Regions from separate parts of the Paenibacillus sp. sptzw28 genome, predicted to be linked through region 1. Evidence: predicted binding sites of a transcription regulator. Region 1 holds the regulator's gene; the other holds the start of a gene.

Region 1 (3,605 bases):
TCGCTCAACGGATAAAAGCTACCCTGGGGATAACAGGCTTATCTCCCCCAAGAGTCCACATCGACGGGGAGGTTTGGCACCTCGATGTCGGCTCATCGCATCCTGGGGCTGAAGTAGGTCCCAAGGGTTGGGCTGTTCGCCCATTAAAGCGGTACGCGAGCTGGGTTCAGAACGTCGTGAGACAGTTCGGTCCCTATCTGTCGCGGGCGTAGGAAATTTGAGAGGAGCTGTCCTTAGTACGAGAGGACCGGGATGGACGTACCGCTGGTGTACCAGTTGTTCCGCCAGGAGCACCGCTGGGTAGCCAAGTACGGACGGGATAAGCGCTGAAAGCATCTAAGCGTGAAGCCCCCCTCAAGATGAGATTTCCCAATTCGTAAGACCCCTGGTAGACGACCAGGTTGATAGGTTCGAGGTGGAAGCGCAGCAATGCGTGCAGCTGACGAATACTAATCGGTCGAGGGCTTATCCTACGAACGTTCACCTGAACGTTCACTTCGCACGCTGCTCCAGGTTAACGTAAGACTAAAGGGGTTTCACAACTGTTCGTATCCAGTTTTCAAGGCGCAACCGCTTTGAACTGATTTTTGACGCAACCAAAAATCCTGTTTGGTGGCGATGGCGGAGGGGAACCACGCGTTCCCATCCCGAACACGACCGTTAAGCCCTCCAGCGCCGATGGTACTTGGACCGCAGGGTCCTGGGAGAGTAGGACGCTGCCAAGCACGAGAAACCGACTGCATTTTGCAGTCGGTTTTTTGTTGTTTCAGTTTGAGGTTCAGTCACCTTGCACATCAAGTAAAATGTTTCGGTATATATAATATTAAGGTAATTAACTATATGACCGACAAGGGCGGTCTTACCTGGAAAACCGGAGTCATAAACTTCGGTTTATTTATCAGGTATAAATGAGCCATATCCGCCAAAGCTAATAAAGGAGTAATCAGCTATCCGCTTGACCTTTTGGGAAAATTGCGTATAATAAAATTAAAGTCAAAGAAAGTCAAAGTCAATTTGACTAAATACTTTGACATTTTGATTTTACGGCTTATTAGCCGTTGTTGTTTGGCAACTTAGGGAGGTTGGCGAAATGCGCAACATTTCCGATCTCATTGAGCAGTACTTGAAGCATATGCTACAGGAAAGCCCCGATGGCGCGGTTGAATTGCAGCGGAATGACTTGGCGGACCGGTTCTCTTGCGTTCCATCGCAAATCAATTACGTAATCAGCACCCGGTTTACGTTGGAAAAAGGCTATTTTGTCGAGAGTAAACGAGGCGGCGGCGGATATATTAGAATTCAACGCGTCGAACTCCCTACGTTAACTGCAATTCAGGGACACATTGCTCAGACAATCGGCGACCAGGTGGATCAGTGTGCTGCGGAAGGGCTTATTTATCAACTGGAGGAATCGCAGCTTATATCGAAACGGGAGGCAAAGCTGCTTCGTGCCGCGATATCCCGTGAATCGATTGCTGTGAAGCTTCCCCTCCGTGATGAAATCCGAGCGAGGCTTCTGAAAGCGATGCTTATAACGCTGCTCGTCAAGTGAAGCTGCGCGAGTTGTGGCCTTTGTAAGAGGAGGGATAGTACGGAATGCTTTGTCAGGAATGCGGCAAGAAGCCGTCTACACTTCATTTTACGAAAATTGTGAATGGAGAGAAAACGGAGTTTCACATTTGCGAATCATGCGCACGAGAAAGAGGAGAAGGAATTCCGGGTACTGCCAATGGTTTTTCGATCCACAGTTTATTATCCGGACTCCTCGACTTTGAGCCTGGCAGCGGTGTAAACAGCTTTGGCGCAAAGCCGCAGCAGTTGCGTTGTGAGAAATGCGGCCTTACCTACACCCAGTTCAGTAAGATGGGGCGGTTCGGCTGCAGTAATTGTTATACGCAGTTTGGCAGTAAGCTTGACCCTATACTCAAACGCGTGCATGGCAATTCCATGCATATCGGAAAAATTCCGAAACGCACCGGCGGACAAATCCAACTTAAGCGTGAGATCGAGGAGCTAAGGCGGGAATTGCAAAATCGAATCGAACACGAAGAGTTCGAGAACGCGGCGCAAATACGCGACCGGATTCGCGAGTTGGAGCAAAAAGTCGCAGATGCCTAAGCCGCGCCAATGGAAGGAGGAGTCGGTTTTGTCGAAGCGATCTTTTGTAGAAGAAGCATTAAGCGAGTGGATGAAAGGTACCGGTCCCGATTCGGATATCGTTATTAGCAGTCGGATCCGCATCGCCCGCAATCTCCGCAGCAATCCTTTCCCGCTTCTCGCTACCAATCAACAGGCGCGGGATGTAATGGATAAGCTGACATCTGTCGCTGCTTCAGGTAAACTAGATGAAATCGGCCGTTTCGAGACGATCGAGCTAGCTGACTTAAATGAGCTCGAACGAAGAGTTCTGGTCGAGAAGCATTTAATCAGTCCCAACCTTGCGAATGAATCGCGGTGCGGGGCGGTTATCCTGAGTGAGAACGAATCAGTCAGCATTATGGTTAATGAAGAGGATCATTTGCGGATTCAATGCCTCTATCCGGGCTTTCAAATTAAAGAAGCTTGGGAATTGGCAAGCCGCATTGACGATAGCTTTGAAGAAGTGACCGATTATGCTTTTGACGAACGGCGAGGTTATTTGACAAGTTGTCCGACCAATGTCGGTACGGGCATTCGTTCTTCGGTCATGATGCATCTGCCTGGCCTTGTGCTGACTCAGCAGATTAATCGGATATTGTCGGCTATTACGCAGGTAGGGCTGGCGGTTAGGGGAATTTACGGAGAAGGCAGCGAAGCGCTGGGGAATCTGTTTCAAATATCGAACCAGATTACGCTCGGCCAATCCGAGTCTGAAATTATCGAAAATTTGCACAGCGTCGCCAAACAAATCATCGAACACGAGCGGGCGGCAAGGCAGCGTATGCTGGAAGAGTCGCAGGTGCGGCTTGAGGACCGGGTATTTCGCTCCTATGGGATTTTGTCGCATGCGACTATTATGGATACTAAGGAAGCGGCACAGCGGCTCTCAGATGTCCGTCTTGGCGTGGATTTAGGGTTAATCGAAGGTGTGTCTCCGCAAGTGATGAATGAAATGATGGTATTGACGCAGCCCGGTTTCCTCCAACAGGTGTTCAATGAAAAAATGAGCCCTGAACAGAGAGATATCAGGCGTGCGGAACTTATACGACAGCAGTTACAAAGTAAATCCGATCATGGGGGTGTGTGAACATGATGTTTGGAAGATTCACGGAACGTGCACAGAAAGTGCTTGCATTGGCACAGGAAGAAGCTGTTCGTCTTGGTCACAATAATATCGGCACAGAGCATATTTTACTCGGGTTAAACCGTGAAGGGGAAGGCATCGCGGCGAAAGCGCTGATCGGGCTGGGCCTTAGCCTTGAGAAGATTCAGGATGAAGTCGAAACTTTGATTGGCCGCGGTCAAGAGCAGCCGACGAATATTGCCTATACGCCGCGCGCGAAGAAAGTGATCGAATTGTCAATGGATGAAGCGCGCAAACTGGGACACACGTATGTAGGTACCGAACATATCCTGCTCGGCCTCATCCGCGAAGGGGAAGGCGTTGCGGCCCGTGTGCTCAACAA
Region 2 (3,605 bases), 760 kb from region 1:
GAGAACGGATTGGTCGTTTGTATAGGAGTGGACGGTCGTCATCATGCCTTTAACGATTCCGAACGTGTCGTTGATTACTTTCGCGAACGGCGCAAGGCAGTTCGTCGTACAGGAAGCGTTGGAGATAACCGTATGTGCGGACGGGTCGTATTTGTCTTCGTTTACGCCCATAACAATCGTGATATCTTCGTTAGTGGCAGGTGCGGAGATAATAACTTTTTTCGCGCCGCCTTTCAAGTGAAGCTCGGCTTTTTCTTTCGCTGTGAAAATACCTGTCGATTCAACGACAATTTCAGCGCCTACAGAAGCCCAAGGAAGGTTCTCCGGGTTACGCTCGGCAAATACTTTGATCTCGCGGCCGTTAACGATAATTGCGCCTTCTTTAGCTTCTACCGTTGCTTCAAGCTTACCATGAGTCGTGTCATATTTGAGCAGGTGAGCCAGTGTGCTCGTGTCCGTCAAATCGTTCACAGCCACCACTTCTACGTTCGGGTTGTTCAGAGCTGCGCGGAATACATTACGGCCGATACGACCAAATCCATTAATACCTACTTTTACCATTTTCTCTTCCTCCTAAGCTTGTTTTCAATATATCTCAAGACGATCGCAGATTCGGCATATAGAGCCGTCCGCCTCCGTCAAGATCACCGGTTCTACTTTTCTTTATCAATAATCGAAGCGATTTCCATAGCTGCAGCTTCATCCGTGACAAGCACGTCATCGTGCCCGTAACGCATAACAGCCGCAATAGCCTCGCCCTTGCTGTGGCCTCCGGCAATCGCGATTACCACTTCCGTATCCATAATGTCTTCCAGGCGGAGCCCCGCAGTCGGCATTTTATGGACGACGGCACCATTCCGGTCAAAATAATAACCGAATGACTCTGCCAGAGCGCCTTCCGCTTTCATTGCTTCGATTACCGTTTCGTCAACGCGTCTTCTGCGCGCCATAACCATAGCGTCCCCGATGCCATGAACGACGATGCGGGCACTGCGGATCACCTCGACGATTTCCCGAATATTCGGTTCCTGCATCAAGGAGAGATACGCTTCCTCGCCTAAATGGTCCGGCACATGCAGCAGCCTGTATTGTGCTCCGGTACGTTTGGCCATCGTTGAAGCAATGGTGTTCGCCTGATAATCCAAGCTTTCTCCGAGTCCACCGCGGGCCGGTACGAACCAGTTCCCTTTTAGCGGAGTCGATGTGCTCAGCTGGTTAGCCATCTGAGCGAGCGTCGAGCCGCCGGTTACGGCTACGACATCATCCTTGTCCATTACCCTGCGCAGAGCCGCGCAACCAGCCCGGCCAAGCTCCCGTTTGGAGTGGGGGGATGAATCGGAATCCCCGGGAACGATGGTCACGTGCTTCAAGCCGAAATGTTCGCAAATCCGCTCTTCCAGCTCGGATAATCCGAACACCGCCTTGTAGAATGGTTCCATGTCTTCAAGCAGCCGCCGCCCGGCATCGGTGATCCGCATGCCCGCGGTATCGATGTGAAGCAATCCCTGCTCTTTCAGAAAATCCGTCTCCGCACGCAATACTCGTTCCGTTAATTGAAGCGAGGCCGCGAGCGTCCGTCTGCCGATCATATCCGAGAGCATAACCTGACGGAGAATTAGGTACCTTTTCTTCATGACAACGAGCAAATCCGGCAGAAGCTGCTGCTGTATTTCGATGAGAGACTGCATCCTTCAACATCAACTCCAATTGCCGAATAAGCTGGCTTTGTCTATATGGACGTTTTTCGTCCCACTAGACCGTTTTTAGTCCCACCTCTATTGTACTCCAAACAAATCGGAGGATCAAGCCGGATTTATTGCTCATATCACTTTCTGTCACTATTTACACAAATTTTTCTTTGTTCTTACCCTTGCTTTTCTTTGCCCAATCAAATATACTTATTTTCGCTATCACTTTTGCGCCCGTGGTCCAATGGATATGACGTAGGCCTCCGGAGCCTGAGATCGAGGTTCGATCCCTCGCGGGCGCGCCAATAAACACAAGTTACACCGGCATTGCCGGTTTTTTAATATCGAGTCTTTGACCATCTTTGACTTTTAAAATCCAATCCGTTATGATTAGAATACACGGCTCACCAATAATACCCGTCATCAAGCCTAGTTCGTAGTTTCGCACAAAAACTTTGAGGAGGGACCTTACGATGGAAATGAATTTCGTGCCTATGGTTATTGAGCAAAACAACCGCGGGGAACGCGCTTACGACATCTACTCCCGCTTGTTGAAGGATCGCATTATTTTTCTCGGAACGCCGGTCAACGACATGGTGGCCAACTCCATCATAGCGCAATTGCTGTTCCTGGCAGCAGATGATCCGGATAAAGATATCTCGCTATACATCAATAGCCCTGGCGGTTCAGTTACGGCGGGTCTCGCCATTTTCGATACGATGCAGTTCATCAAACCAAGTGTCTCGACGATTTGTGTCGGCATGGCCGCTTCGATGGGGGCATTCCTTCTCGCCGCGGGCGAGAAAGGCAAACGCTTCGCGCTTCCTAACAGCGAAGTAATGATTCACCAACCTCTTGGCGGAGCGCAAGGTCAGGCCAGCGATATCGAAATCCGCGCCAAGCATATTTTGAAAACGCGCGACACACTTAACAAAATATTGGTGGAACGCACAGGTCAATCTCTGGAGAAGATCGAGCGAGACACCGATCGCGATTATTTCATGTCTGCCTCCGAGGCTCAGGCATACGGACTTGTCGACAAAGTAATCGAAAAGCTGTAAAATCTCATATAATACGAAGAGCGCCGGTCCTTAACGGCGCTCTTTTTCCTGTCCAAATAAACCAATTCCCCATATCACACCTTGTCCCATATGTCAAGATAAATTCAGCCCGCTGAATTGATAAGGACTCATCATTAATTTCATGTTAATATGTACTAAATGATTCCATATTCACCGTCCCTTAGGCTGTTTAAAGAAATCTACTATAACGGAGTTGCACACGCATGAAACTATCGAATCCCTTCGCAAGCGTGCGAAATTTCATTCGATCCAGTGAATCCGGTCGCGTCTATACTCACTACACACCTGCATTCGAACGACCATATGACCATGAAGTTCCATCGCGTTCACAAGAAACCCACAATCTGTTCTTGCCGATGCAGGATAAATCGCTTCTACTTCGACCGCTCAGCGACACCCACTTAATTGAAGTCTATCATGAAGCCAAAGCGATGCGACTTTCGGAAGAATTTATTTCCTTAATCGAGCAAGCGATAGAGCAGCGCGGCCTTTCCGACGATCACGTCCATCAGCAGCGAGGCGCGTTAACACAATAGAAGCTTACGGCTGCCTTATCCGGCACCGTTGCTCAACCGACATGCGTGAGGGCGGTCGCTGATCCCATATGGATTAGCGACCGCCCTCTATGCTTTTGGCTATTGCATTGCAAAAACTACGGTAATGTTGGCCGAGACCGTTATTTCTCCGGTCTGTACCGTTGTTGGGGCACTTTCGGCCGCTTTATCCGCCGCTGCATATTCCCCTCGGTTAAAAATCGGCGTGCTGCTTACATTGTTCTGAGAAATGTTGACGACACCGTTCAATTGTTTTCCCGCCGCTTTTGCCAGAGCTTCCG

What was found. The regulator CtsR, encoded in region 1, represses protease genes until heat stress. The targets are predictions, from matches to a motif close to ATGGTCAATAAAGGTCAAACA.
Region 2: the regulator CtsR is predicted to act here: its motif matches at 2,038-2,058, upstream of clpP (ATP-dependent Clp endopeptidase proteolytic subunit ClpP).

What each region holds. Positions count from the first base shown of each region.
Region 1 covers NZ_CP080545.1:822,986-826,590, forward strand. The annotation lists rRNA gene KZ483_RS03760 (23S ribosomal RNA) at 1-473, shown strand, start outside; rRNA gene rrf (5S ribosomal RNA) at 609-725, shown strand; gene KZ483_RS03770 (CtsR family transcriptional regulator) at 1,091-1,552, shown strand; gene KZ483_RS03775 (protein-arginine kinase activator protein McsA) at 1,597-2,118, shown strand; gene KZ483_RS03780 (protein-arginine kinase McsB) at 2,147-3,226, shown strand; gene KZ483_RS03785 (ATP-dependent Clp protease ATP-binding subunit) at 3,229-3,605, shown strand, end outside.
Region 2 covers NZ_CP080545.1:63,443-67,047, forward strand. The annotation lists gene gap (type I glyceraldehyde-3-phosphate dehydrogenase) at 1-561, opposite strand, end outside; gene KZ483_RS00200 (sugar-binding transcriptional regulator) at 654-1,688, opposite strand; tRNA gene KZ483_RS00205 (tRNA-Arg) at 1,919-1,993, shown strand; gene clpP (ATP-dependent Clp endopeptidase proteolytic subunit ClpP) at 2,168-2,749, shown strand; gene KZ483_RS28250 (sporulation histidine kinase inhibitor Sda) at 2,974-3,306, shown strand; gene KZ483_RS00220 (SIMPL domain-containing protein) at 3,406-3,605, opposite strand, start outside.